DNA from 2 places in the Ideonella sp. sgz306126 genome. Region 2 is predicted to be linked to the other one. Evidence: riboswitches for the same ligand, from Rfam matches in the RefSeq annotation. Region 2 holds a riboswitch; the other holds the start of a gene.
The links. Region 2 has a riboswitch for thiamine pyrophosphate ahead of thiC (phosphomethylpyrimidine synthase ThiC). Riboswitches for the same ligand answer to the same signal wherever they lie in the genome.
Positions count from the first base shown of each region.

Region 1: another riboswitch for thiamine pyrophosphate. It lies ahead of AC0N04_RS15560 (TonB-dependent siderophore receptor); the one in region 2 lies ahead of thiC (phosphomethylpyrimidine synthase ThiC).

Region 1 is NZ_JBVYWP010000005.1:91,446-97,915, forward strand. Features, by position in the region: gene AC0N04_RS15535 (patatin-like phospholipase family protein) at 1-616, opposite strand, end outside; gene AC0N04_RS15540 (nitrite/sulfite reductase) at 759-2,507, shown strand; gene AC0N04_RS15545 (DUF934 domain-containing protein) at 2,516-2,992, shown strand; gene AC0N04_RS15550 (phosphoadenylyl-sulfate reductase) at 3,007-3,804, shown strand; gene fdxA (ferredoxin FdxA) at 3,997-4,320, shown strand; TPP riboswitch at 4,471-4,576, shown strand; gene AC0N04_RS15560 (TonB-dependent siderophore receptor) at 4,650-6,470, shown strand, end outside.
Region 2 is NZ_JBVYWP010000002.1:498,116-504,585, reverse strand. Features, by position in the region: gene AC0N04_RS06795 (thiazole synthase) at 1-751, opposite strand, end outside; gene thiS (sulfur carrier protein ThiS) at 759-1,019, opposite strand; gene AC0N04_RS06785 (FAD-dependent oxidoreductase) at 1,016-2,158, opposite strand; gene thiC (phosphomethylpyrimidine synthase ThiC) at 2,162-4,075, opposite strand; TPP riboswitch at 4,164-4,266, opposite strand; gene AC0N04_RS06775 (acyl-CoA dehydrogenase family protein) at 4,294-5,487, opposite strand; gene AC0N04_RS06770 (lipid-transfer protein) at 5,502-6,470, opposite strand, start outside.

The sequences.
Region 1 (6,470 bases), on a different contig from region 2:
GCCCGCCGTCCACGTATTCGCGCGTGCCGATCCGGACCGGCTCGAACACGGCCGGCACGGCACTCGAGGCCCGCACGGCCGTCCCGACATCGCCGCGCTGAAACAGGATCGGCCGGCCGCTGGCCAGGTCGGTGGCGACGATGCCCAGCGGCAGCTTCATCCGTTCGATCGGCAGCCCGTCGGTCTCTTCCCGCACATAGCGCGCCAGCGCTTCGCCGCGGATCAGCCCGCGACCCGGAAAACCCCAGTCGGTCAGCGCCGATTCATCCATGTCGCGGGCCATCGCCGTCATCGCGGCACCGCTCTTGCCCGACGCGTAGATGGCGGCCACCAGACTGCCCGCCGAGGTGCCGACCACCAGATTCGGACGCAGGCCCTGCTCTTCCAGCACCTGGATCACGCCGATATGGGCAAAGCCGCGGGCGGCCCCCCCACCCAGGGCCAGGCCGATGCGCGGCGGGCGGCGGGGTACCGGCTCGGGCGGGACGGGCGGAGGTGACGGGCGCACGGGCGCCGGCGTCTGGCAGCCCGCCAGCGTCAGCAGGGTGGCCAGGCCCGCCAAGGCGGCGCGGCGGTTCACCGGGCCCACGGCGTGCTCGCGAACAGCAGACTTCATGGGCGTCATTCTAGAAGGGCTCTGAATCGTCTCGCCGCCTTTTATATCTGAATGAAATAAGCATCTGAAATCAATGTAGTTTCAAAGAATAAGAAGCCTCCGTAGAGTCACCCTCGTCGCCTCACAAGCCAGGGTTCTCCCGATGTACACCTACACCCGCTTCGATCGTCAAGTGGTCCACCAGCGCGCCGCGCAGTTCCGCGACCAGCTGGCTCGTCATCTCGGCGGCGAACTGCCGGACGACGATTTCCGGGCCCTGCGCCTGCAGAACGGCTGGTACGTCCAACGCCACGCACCGATGCTGCGGGTCGCCGTGCCCTATGGCGAAATCGCCAGCCGCCAGCTGCGCCAGTTGGCCGCGATCGCCCGCGACCACGATCGCGGCTTCGGCCACCTCAGCACCCGCCAGAACGTGCAGTTCAACTGGATCCCGCTGGCGGAGGCGGCCGACGTGATGGACAAGCTGGCCGAGGTCGACCTGCACGGCATCCAGACCTCGGGCAACTGCATCCGCAACATCACCAGCGACGCGCTGGCCGGGATTGCCCCCGATGAGCAGATCGATCCCCGGCCCTACGCCGAGATCCTGCGCCAGTGGAGCACGCTGCATCCGGAATTCGCCTTCCTGCCGCGCAAGTTCAAGATCGCCATCACCGGTGCCCGCGCCGACCGCGCCGCAATCGCCTGGCATGACGTGGGCCTGCAACTGCTGAAGAACGCTGACGGCGAGGTCGGCTTCACCGTGCTGGCCGGTGGCGGCATGGGTCGCACGCCGATCATCGCCAGCGAGATCCACGCCTTCGTGCCCTGGCAGCAGATCCTCGTCTACCTCGAGGCGATCGTCCGGGTCTACAACCGCTACGGCCGGCGCGACAACGCCTACAAGGCCCGCCTGAAGATCCTGGTCAAGGCCGAAGGGCAGCGCTTCGTCGACGCGGTGAACACCGAGTTCGGGAAGATCCTGGGCAGCGATGCCGAAGGCCGCCAGCACCTGATCCCCGCATCGGAACTGGAGCGGGTGGCGCGCCACTTCGCGCTGCCGGCCGGTGTGCGCCCGGCCACCGGCGGCTACAACCCGCATCGCACCGGGCCGGCGCCGGTCGCGTTCCTGCGCTGGCTGGACCGCAACGTGCATCCGCATCGCATCCCCGGCTACCGCGCCGTGACCCTGTCGACGAAGCGGCCCGGCCAGGCGCCGGGGGATCTGACGGCCGACCAGATGGACCGGGCCGCCACGCTGGCCGACCGCTATTCTCTGGGCGAGCTGCGTGTCACCCACGAGCAAAACCTGCTGCTGCCGTGGGTGCGCGAGGCCGATCTGCGCGCCGTCTGGCATGCGGCCCAGGATGGCGGTTTCGCGACGCCCAACATCGGCCTGCTGACCGACATCATCGCCTGCCCTGGAGGCGACTTCTGCGCGCTGGCCAACGCCCGCTCGATCCCGATCGCCGCCAGCATCAGCGAGCGCTTCGACGATCTCGACGAATTGTTCGATCTGGGCGAGATCGATCTGCACATCAGTGGTTGCATGAACAGCTGCGGCCACCATCACACCGGTCACATCGGCATCCTGGGCATCGACAAGGACGGGGACGAGTGGTATCAGCTGTCGCTGGGCGGCTCGGACGGTTCGACCCTGAGCGGGCCGGCCAGCCCCGGCCGGGTGATCGGGCCGGCCTTTGCGGCGGAAGAAGTGCCTGACGTGGTCGAGGCGCTGATCGACACCTACGTGCGCCTGCGCGAACGAGGCGAGCGCTTCGTCGACAGCGTTCGGCGCCTGGGCTTGGCGCCCTTCCGCACCGCCGCCGATGCCGTGCGCCGCCAGACCGCACGCGCGCCGGAACGAGAGACCGCCCCGACCCAGGCTGCCGAAGCCGATTGCGTTGCCTGAGACCCGCGATGAAATTCATCTCCCTGCTTGACGACCCCTGGTGCCGACTGGATGACGAGGCGGCATCCGGCCCCGAGCATCGCGCCGTGCTGATGTCGCTGGCCCGCTGGCAACGTCACGAAGACTGGCCGTCCGACACGCGCAAGGGCGTGCTCCTGGCGAACACCGACGACGTGGAGGCGCTTGGCGCCGACCTGGCTGGACTGTCGCTGATCGTGCTGCAGTTCCCCAAGTGGGTCGACGGGCGCGCGTACAGCCAGGCCCGTCTGCTGCGCTCGCGCCTGGGATACCGCGGCGAACTGCGCGCCACCGGCGAGGTGTTGGTGGACATGCTGCCGCTGCTGCATCGAACCGGTTTCGACGCGGTGCATCTGCGCGCCGATCAATCGGAATCCCATGCACGGCGTGCGCTCGCCCGGATCAGCGCCCATTACCAGGGTGATGTCGTGCAGACGCGACCGCTGTTTGCCCGCCTGCCCGCCTGACGGACCTCGCACTCATGCCGAACCAAGACCTCATCTCTTTGCTGCCGGACCGGGGCAGCGCCCCGCAGGCCCGCGCGATCGACCTCTACGCCCGGGTCACCCCCGGCTTCGAGCAACGGCTGGCCGACACGCTCGCCCAGTTGCGCAGCGGAGCCGCCGAACACGTCGACACCATCGTGCTGGCCAGCAGCCTGGGTGCCGAAGACATGGTGCTCACCGACCTGATCGCACGCCATCAACTGCCGATCGCCGTGGCCACGCTTCAGACCGGGGCACTGCATGCCCAGACGCAGGACTTGCTGGCGCGCGCCGAGCACCACTATGCGCTGACGATCGAGCGCTACGCGCCTCGCGACGAGGCCGTGGTGCACTTCGTGCACCGCCACGGCGAGCAGGCGATGTACCAGAGCATCGAGTTGCGCAAGGCTTGCTGCCAGTTGCGCAAGCTGGAACCGCTGGACCGGATGCTGGCAGGCCGCAGCGCCTGGATCACCGGACTGCGCCGAGAGCAGTCCGCCCACCGCGGCAACCTGCCCGCCCGCGAAGTGGAACCGAATGGTCGGATCAAGTTCAATCCCTTGCTGGCGTGGAGCTGGAACGATGTCTGGCACTACATCGACCGGCACGACGTACCCTACAACCCGCTGCACGACGCCTTCATGCCCAGCATCGGCTGCGCACCTTGCACCCGCGCCATTGCGCTGGGCGAAGATTTCCGCGCCGGCCGCTGGTGGTGGGAAGACGAAGGCGCCAAGGAGTGCGGTCTGCACGTCAACGCTGCGCCAGCCCGCCAGCAGGCGGTCACCGCCTGAGCGCCGTCCGCTGGCACCGGCCTCGCACCCGAGGTGCACCTTCAATATTGAGGGTCATCATGGCCGGCGTGCCACCTGGCCTTAAAATCCCAGTTTCGCCGCGCGCGGCGGCTTGCCCGCTTCACGCCGGCCCGCGAGCCGGGCGCTACCCACCGGGTCCGCCTTTCTTCCTCCAATGACCGTCGCCTGCCCATGACCCACGTCGTCACAGAAGCCTGCATCCGCTGCAAGTACACCGACTGCGTCGACGTCTGCCCCGTCGATTGCTTCCGCGAAGGCCCGAACTTTCTGGCCATCGATCCCGACGAATGCATCGACTGCGCCGTCTGCATCCCGGAATGCCCGGTGAACGCCATCCTCCCTGAAGAGGACGTGCCCGGCGACCAGCAGTCCTACATCGCGCTGAACGCCGAACTGGCCAAGGGCTGGCCCAGCATCACCAAGCGCAAGGCGGCGCTGCCCGATGCCGACCAGTGGAAAGACCGCAAGAACAAGCTGGGCGAATTGATCCGCTGAGCCCCCCCTGCCTTTGCGCCATCAGCCCGCCACTGCGCGGGCTTTTTCGTGGGCGGCGCGCGGCCGCACTGTGGGGCTTTTCGCGACAGGCACGGCGGCCGGTGGCGGTGCACGGCGATAATCGATCCGGTTCGGCCCGGCTGGGCCGAACACATTCGCTAGGGGTGTTGCGCCGTCCATGAGTCGGTGCGACTGAGAAAGTCCCTTTGAACCTGATTGAGGTAATCCTCGCGCAGGGAAGCAAGCCGACTCGGACCTTGCCACACCAACCGGTGTGTTGCCTGACTTCCGACGGATGGGTTCCCTGCCATCGTCCTTGAGAGTCCGCGATGGCCATGTACCGATTCCTTTCCTCCTGCCGAATCAGCCCCTGGGCCGGCGCCAGCTTGATGCTGGCCGTCAGCGCCGCCGGGGCTCAATCCGAGCCCGCCGCGGTCGTCACCGTGACCGGCCAGGCTGACCCGGCGGTCGCGTCCGTCGCCGGCTTCGGCGACGCGCCGCTGGCCCGCTCGCCCTTCCAGGCCACGACGCTGACCAGCGCCGCGCTGACCGACGCCGGCGTGCAGACCCTGGGAGACATCACTCGCATGGACGCGAGCATTGGCGATGCCTACAACGCCCCGGGCTACTACGCCACGATGGCGGTGCGCGGCTACACGCTGGACAACCGTTTCAACTACCGACGCGACGGCCTACCGATCAACGCGGAAACCTCCTTGGCGCTGGACGACAAGGCAAGCGTCGAAGTGCTGGAAGGCACCAGCGGCGCGCAAGCCGGCACCAGTGCACCCGGGGGCTTGGTCAACCTCGTCGTGAAGCGGCCCCGCGGCAATGCCACCACGGTGTCTGCCGGCGTGTCGGACGAAGGCAGTCTGAAACTGAGCGCCGACATCGACCGCCGCCTGGGCACCGACGGCCGGTCTGGCCTGCGCGTCAACCTGGCAGCCGAGCAACTTCGTCCGGTGTTCAAGGATGACCGCGGGCAGCGGTATCTCGCTGCCGTGGCCGGCGACACCCCGGTCGGACGCGACGGCCTGCTCGAACTGGAAGTCGAGCTGAGTCACCAGTCGCAGCCCAGCCTGCCCGGCTTCAGCCTGCTGGGCAGCCGGCTGCCGTCGGCGGCTTCGATCGACCCGCGCATCAACCTGAACGACCAACTCTGGAGCTTGCCCGTGGTGTTCGACGGCACCACCGGCAGTCTGCGCTACACCCAGCAGCTGGCCGATGGTTGGCGCGCCGTGGCGCAAGCGATGACCCAGCGACTGCGCACCGACGACCGCATCGCCTTCCCCTACGGTTGCAGCGCCGAAAACAACTACAGCAGCTATTGCAGCGACGGCAGCTTCGACCTGTACGACTTCCGCAGCAACGGCGAGCGCCGCCATACCGACGCGGGCGCGCTGCGTGTGGAAGGCCATCTGACCACCGGCGAGGTGGTGCACCAGATCTCGGCCGGCGTGCTCGCCAGCCGATTCATCGAAAGCCTGGGACCGCAGATCTACAACTTCGCGGGGATCGGCACGCTGGACGGCAACACCATGGTCCCGGCCGCCCCAACCCCGGAAATCACCAACACCGACCGCACCGAACGCAGCACCGAATGGCAATTGTTCGACCAGATGCATGCCGGCCGCGCCGGACTCTGGCTGGGCTTGCGCCACACCACGCTCGACCGCCGGAGCGTGCAGACCGATGGCACACAGGCCACCGCGTACGCGCAAGGTTTCACCACACCCTGGTTGGCCGGCACTTGGCAGCTGAACCCGGCCGACATGGTCTACGCCAGCTGGGGCCAAGGCGTGGAAAGCGATGTGGCGCCCAACCTGCCGATCTACACCAACGCCGGCCAACCCCTGCCGGCGCTTAAGAGCCGACAGACCGAGATCGGCGTCAAGCACCAGGGCCCCACGCTGAGTTGGTCGCTCGCCTGGTTCGACATCGCCAGGCCGCTGGCGGTGGACCTGGGCAGTTGCGATGTCGCCCTCAGCTGCACCCACCAGGTCGACGGCACGGACCATCACCAGGGAGCCCAGGCCGCGATCGGCCTCACCCAAGGCCCATGGAGCCTGCACGCCAGCACGATGTGGCTGCAGGCACGACGCGAGCACAGCCAGAACCCTGGCCAGAACGGCTTGGCTCCCACCAACGTG
Region 2 (6,470 bases):
ACGCGACGGCCATCTCCTGCGGTGCCAGCAGGCCGGACCGGTGGCCCAGCCAGCCGGCCTCGATCGCCAGCCCGAACGCGCGCGCCATGCCGACCGGATCGGCCGCCTGGGCCACCGCCGAGTTGAGCAGGACCGCGTCCAGCCCCAGCTCCATCGCCTGGACGGCATGCGACGGCGCGCCGATGCCGGCGTCGACGATCAGCGTCACCTCGGGCAGCCGCGCGCGCAGGATGCGCAGCGCCCAGGGGTTGAGCAGGCCCTGGCCCGAGCCGATCGGCGCGCCCCAGGGCATCAGGATGCGGCAGCCGGCATCGACCAGGCGCTGCGCGCTGACCAGGTCGTCGGTGCAGTACGGGAAGACCTCGAAGCCCTCGCGCACCAGCTCGTCCGCCGCGATGCACAGCTCCCACGGATCGGGCTGCAGCGTGTGCTCGTCGCCGACCACCTCGAGCTTGATCCAGTGCGTGCCCAGCAGCTCGCGCGCCATGTGGGCCAGCGCGACCGCCTCGCGCGCGGTGCGGCAGCCGGCGGTGTTGGGCAGCAGGTGGGCGCCGCTGGCGCGGATGATCTCCACGAAGCCGTTGTCGCCCGCCCCGGCCGCGAGCTGGCGCTTGAGCGCCAGCGTGACGACCTGGCTGCCCGACGCCGCGATGGCCTCGCGCAGCACCTGGGGCGAGGGGTAGCCCGCCGTGCCCAGCAGAAAGCGGCTGCGCAAGGGCCGGCCAGCCAGCACGAAGTCGGTCGATGTCATCTCCACCTCAGCCTCCCACGATCGCCTGAAAAACGCTCACCTGATCGCCCTCGCGCAGGGCGTGCTCCTGGCGCCGGTCCCGGGCGACGAAGCGGCCGTTCACGGCCGTCGCCACGCCTTCGGGCGGCTGGCCCAGCCGCGCCAGCAGATCGGCCAGCGTGCCGTGGGCCGGCAGGTGGTGCACGACACCGTTGACGCGGACCGCCAGCGCCGCCTCGCCGACCGCAGCGCCCGCCGCCGCGTCGGCCGCACACTCGATCGGCCTCATGGCGCCACCGCCTGCGGTGCCGGGGCCGCCGGCGACGCTGTGAAGCCGGCCTGCCGCAACGCGTCGTCGACCAGGGCCGGGGCGATCAGCCAGCCGTGGCGGAACAGTCCGTTGATGCGGGTCAGGCCGGGCCGGTGTTCGATCCGCGGCAGGTTGTCCGGCAGCGCCGGCCGCAGGTTGGTTTCGGTGTGCACGACGCGCGCCTCGGCCAGCTCGGGCAGCACGCTGTGCGCGGCCGACAGCAGGCCCAACAGCGTGCGCACCGAGATCGGCGAACGGTCTTCCGACTCGATCTCGCTGGCGCCGACCACCACCAGATCGCCCGGCCGCGGCACCAGATAGACCCGCCAGCGCGGGTGCAGCAGCCGCAGCGGCCGCCGCAGCACCAGGCCGGGCGCGTGCAACCAGAGGATCTCGCCCCTCACGCCGCGAAGCTGCGGCGTGAACCCCAGGTCCTCGCCGCGAAGCTGCGGCGTGACGCCCGGATCCTCGCCACCCGGTGGCGGCGCCAGCCCCGCGCCGGGCCGCGCGCCCACGCCGCGCGCGTCGAACACCGCGTCGAAGCGCTGCGCGCCGAGGCGCCCCGGCGCCAGGTCCGTCACCGCCTGTCCCCAGCACCAGCGCACGCCGCGCCGCGTTGCGGATTCGGCCAGCGCCTGCATCGCCTGCACGGTGTGGATCTGGCCTTCGCCGTCCAGCATCCAGGCATGGGTCGGACCGTGCACCGCGGGCTCGAGCTCGCGCAGCTGATCGAGGCTCAGCGCGCGCGGCGCGCGGCCGGCAGGCATCTTGCCCTGCAGCAGGCCGATCAGGCGCTGGGCGCTGCCCAGGTCGCTGCGGTGCGCCAGCATCAGGCTGCCCTCGCGGCGGAAGTGGACCGCTGGCGCGAGCGAGCCGACGAACCCGGCCCACAAGGCCAGCGAGCGCTGGCCGAGCTCGGCGACCTCGGCGTTCGCGCACTCCAGCTCGGCCCAGGGGCTGAGCATGCCGGCGGCGGTCCATCCCGCGGCCTGGCCGCGGTCGAGCGGGCCGGCGGCCGGATCGAACACCGTGACCGCATGCCCCAGCCCCGCCAGCCGCCAGGCCAGCAGGCGCCCGACCAGGCCCGCGCCGGCGATGCCGACCTGCTGCGCCGCCATCGCTCAGGCCTCCTCGGCGGCCGGGCGGATCGGGATGTAGAGCTCGCCGCCGGCCTGCCTGAATTCCTGGGCCTTGTCCGCCAGGCCCTGCGCCAGCGCGGCGCCTTCGCTCAGGCCTTGGGCGGTGGCGTAGTCGCGCACCTCCTGCGTGATCTTCATCGAGCAGAACTTGGGCCCGCACATCGAACAGAAGTGCGCCTCCTTGCTCGAATCCTTGGGCAGCGTCTCGTCGTGGAAATCGCGCGCGGTGTCGGGGTCGAGGCTGAGGTTGAACTGGTCGTGCCAGCGGAATTCGAAGCGCGCCTTCGACAGCGCGTCGTCGCGCGCCCGCGCCGCGGGGTGGCCCTTGGCGATGTCGGCGGCGTGGGCGGCGATCTTGTAGGCCACGATGCCGGCCTTCACGTCGTCGCGGTCGGGCAGGCCCAGGTGCTCCTTGGGCGTGACGTAGCAGAGCATCGCGGTGCCCATCCAGCCGATCATCGCCGCGCCGATCGCGCTCGAGATGTGGTCGTAGCCGGGGGCGATGTCGGTCGTCAGCGGCCCAAGGGTGTAGAAAGGCGCCTCGTGGCAGTGCTGGAGCTGCTCCTGCATGTTGGCCTGGATCAGGTGCATCGGCACGTGGCCCGGGCCTTCGATCATGGTCTGCACGTCGTGCTGCCAGGCCGTCCGGGTCAGCTCGCCGAGCGTGCGCAGCTCGGCGAACTGGGCCTCGTCGTTCGCGTCGGCGCCCGAGCCGGGGCGCAGGCCGTCGCCGAGCGAGAAGCTCACGTCGTAGGCCTTCATGATGTCGCAGATGTCTTCGAAGTGCGTGTAGAGAAAGCTCTCCCGGTGGTGCGAGATACACCACTTGGCCATGATCGAGCCGCCGCGCGAGACGATGCCGGTGCGCCGATTCGCCGTCAGGTGGATGAACGCCAGGCGCACGCCGGCATGGATGGTGAAGTAGTCGACCCCCTGCTCGGCCTGCTCGATCAGCGTGTCGCGGAAGATCTCCCAGCTCAGGTCCTCGGCCACGCCGCCGACCTTCTCGAGCGCCTGGTAGATCGGCACCGTGCCGATCGGCACCGGCGAGTTGCGCACGATCCAGTCGCGCGTGGTGTGGATGTTGCGGCCGGTGCTCAGGTCCATCACGTTGTCGGCACCCCAGCGGATCGCCCAGACCAGCTTCTCGACCTCTTCGTCGATGCCCGACGTGACCGCCGAGTTGCCGATGTTGGCGTTGATCTTGACCCGGAAGTTGCGGCCGATCGCCATCGGCTCGACCTCGGGGTGGTTGATGTTGGCCGGGATGATCGCGCGGCCGCGCGCGACCTCGTCGCGCACGAATTCGGGCGTGACGATGCGCGGGACCTGCGCCCCCAGCGGCCGGCCCTGCAGGCGCAGCTCGCGGCCGGCATCGGCGAGGTACTCGGCCATCCACTCGCGGCGGCCGTTCTCGCGGATCGCGACGAACTCCATCTCCGGCGTGACGATGCCGCGCCGCGCGTAGTGCATCTGCGTGACATTGGCGCCGGCCCGCGCGCGGCGCGGCGCGCGCTGCAGCCCGGCGGCCTCGCGGCGCAGCGCGGCCAGGCGTTCGGCCTCGCGGGCCTCGTGCCGGCTGCCGTCGTCGAGCGCCTGCGGCGCGCGGCCGGCGTAGCCCTCGGTGTCGCCGCGGGCCTCGATCCAGGCGGCGCGCAGCGGCGCCAGGCCGCTGCGCACGTCGATCGATGCGGCCGGATCGGTGTACGGCCCCGAGGTGTCGTACAGCGAGATGTGCTCGCCGTTGGTCAGCGCGACCTCCCGCATCGGCACGCGCAGGCCGGCGTGCAGCTCGCCCGGCACGTGGACCTTGGTCGAGGCGGGAAACGGCGCACGCGTCAGCGCGAGGCGCTCGGCGAACGGGGCGGTGTCGAGGGGAGCTGAGGTCGTCGTCATCGGGGCGGTCTTTCCGTTGGGCAGGTGGTGCTCCGGAAAGTGCCCCTTGATGTGTGCGCCACGGCGTGCCGCCATGACGTGAACCTCAACGGGAACCAACGGCTCTTCTTACGCCGGTATGAACCGGATCAAGTTCGTCGGGTTCGGCGTCGTCGCCATCTCAGCACTTGCGTGCACCCCGGAGCGGGGCGCAGTGTACGGGCGGCGGCGCGCGAAGGTCAAGACGATGATGAACGCGCCAACCCGTCCCGGCCGTCACCCGAGGCGAACAGCCGGCGCGAGATCAGGTCTTTCATGATCTCGGTGGTGCCGCCGTAGATGCGCTGGATGCGCGCATCGGCGTAGAGGCGCGCGATCGGGTAGTCGACCATGTAGCCGTAGCCGCCGAACAGCTGCAGGCACTCGTCGGTGACCTTGCCCTGCTGTTCGGTGCACCACCACTTGGCCATGTAGGCGGCCTCGTCGTCGAGTGTGCCGTCGAGCAACCGCTGGATGCAGTCGTTGACGAAGCTGCGCACGACATGCGCCAGCGTCGCGCATTCGGCGAGCTTGAAGCGGGTGTTCTGAAAGTCCGACAGCGGCTGGCCGAACGCGTGCCGCTGCCGGGTGTAGTCGACCGTCAGCTCCACGGCGCGCTCGATCACCGCCGCCGCCGGCACGCACAGCAGCAGGCGCTCGTAGGGCAGCTGGCTCATCAACTGGGCGAAGCCTTCGCCTTCCTTCTCGCCGATCAGGTTGGCCGCCGGAATGCGAACGCCGTCGAAGAACAGCTCGGCGGTGTCGGAGGCGTGCTGGCCCAGCTTCTCGAGCCGCCGGCCAACCCGGAAGCCCGGCAGCCGTTCGGTTTCCAGCACCGCCAGCGAGACGCCACGGCTGCCGGCACCGCCGGTGCGCACCGCCACCACCAGCAGGTTGGCGGTGGCGCCATTGGTGATGAAGGTCTTGGCGCCGTCGATGACGTACGCGTCGCCATCGCGCCGGGCGCGGGTGCGCAGCGCCTTCAGGTCCGAGCCGCAGCCCGGTTCGGTCAGCGCGATGCCGGCGAGCAGCTCGCCGCTGGCCAGCCGCGGCAGCCAGCGCTGCTTCTGCGCGTCGGTGCCATAGTCGAGCAGGTAGTGCGCCGCGATCGTGTGGACCGCGGTGTTGGCCGGCATCTCGGCCCGCGCCAGTTCGTCCTGCACCACCAGCTGGTAAGCCAGCGAGGCGCCCGCGCCGCCGTGGGCCTCGTCCAGCTCGGGCAGCAGGAACCCCATCTGCCCGAACCGGCGCCAGATCTCGCGCGGAATGAAGCCCTGGCGGCGCCAGCCGTCCAGCTGCGGCGCCAGTTCTCCGGTGATGTAGCGGCGGACGGCGTCGCGGAAGGTCTCGATGTCCGCGTCCATCCAGCGATGGCGATGAAGCTGCGGCAGCATGGTCCGGTCCCCGCTCACTGGCGCTCGTAGAGGGTCACCACGCAGGCCCCGCCCAGGCCCAGGTTGTGCTGCAGCGCCAGCCGCGCGCCGTCGACCTGGCGGCGCCCGGCCTGGCCGCGCAGCTGCTGGACCAGCTCGGTGCACTGCGCCAGGCCGGTGGCGCCCAGCGGGTGGCCCTTGCTGAGCAGCCCGCCCGACGGGTTGGTGACGATCCGGCCGCCGTAGGTGTTGTCGCCAGCATCGACGAAGGCCTGGGCGCCGCCGGGCGGGCACAGGCCCAGCGCTTCGTAGCTGATCAGTTCGTTCTGCGCGAAGCAGTCGTGCAGCTCGACCACGTCGAGGTCCTGCGGGCCGACGCCGGCGGCCTCGTAGACCTGCTGCGCGGCCGCCTGCGCCATGCCGTAGCCGACGAGTTCGCGCATGTCGTTCGCCTCGAACGTGGACGGCCGGTCGGTGGTCATCGCCTGCGCGCGGATGCGCACCCGCCGGTCCAGGCCGTGGGCCTGGGCGAAGGCGTCCGAGCAGACCACGGCCGCCGCCGCGCCGCAGGTCGGCGGGCAGGCCATCAGCCGCGTCATCACGCCGGGCCACAGCGTCGGCGCACTCAGCACCTCCTCTTCGGTGACCACGTTGCGCAGCAGCGCCAGCGGGTTGTTCGCGGCGTGGCGGCTGGCCTTGGCGCGGATCTTCGCGAAGGTGGACAGCGGCGTGCCGTACTGCTGCATGTGGGCCAGGCCGGCGCCGCCGAAGTAGCGCAGCGCCAGCGGGATCTCGGCGTGGCCGACGAGGGCGTCGGTGGCCTCGTCGAAACGCTCGAACGGGCTGGGCCGGTCCTTGAACACGGTGCCGAGCGCACCCGGGCTCATGTGCTCGAAGCCCAGCGCCAGCACGCAGTCCGCCGCGCCGCCGGCCACCGCCTGGCGGGCCAGGAACAGCGCGGTCGAACCGGTGGAGCAGTTGTTGTTGACGTTGACGACCGGGAT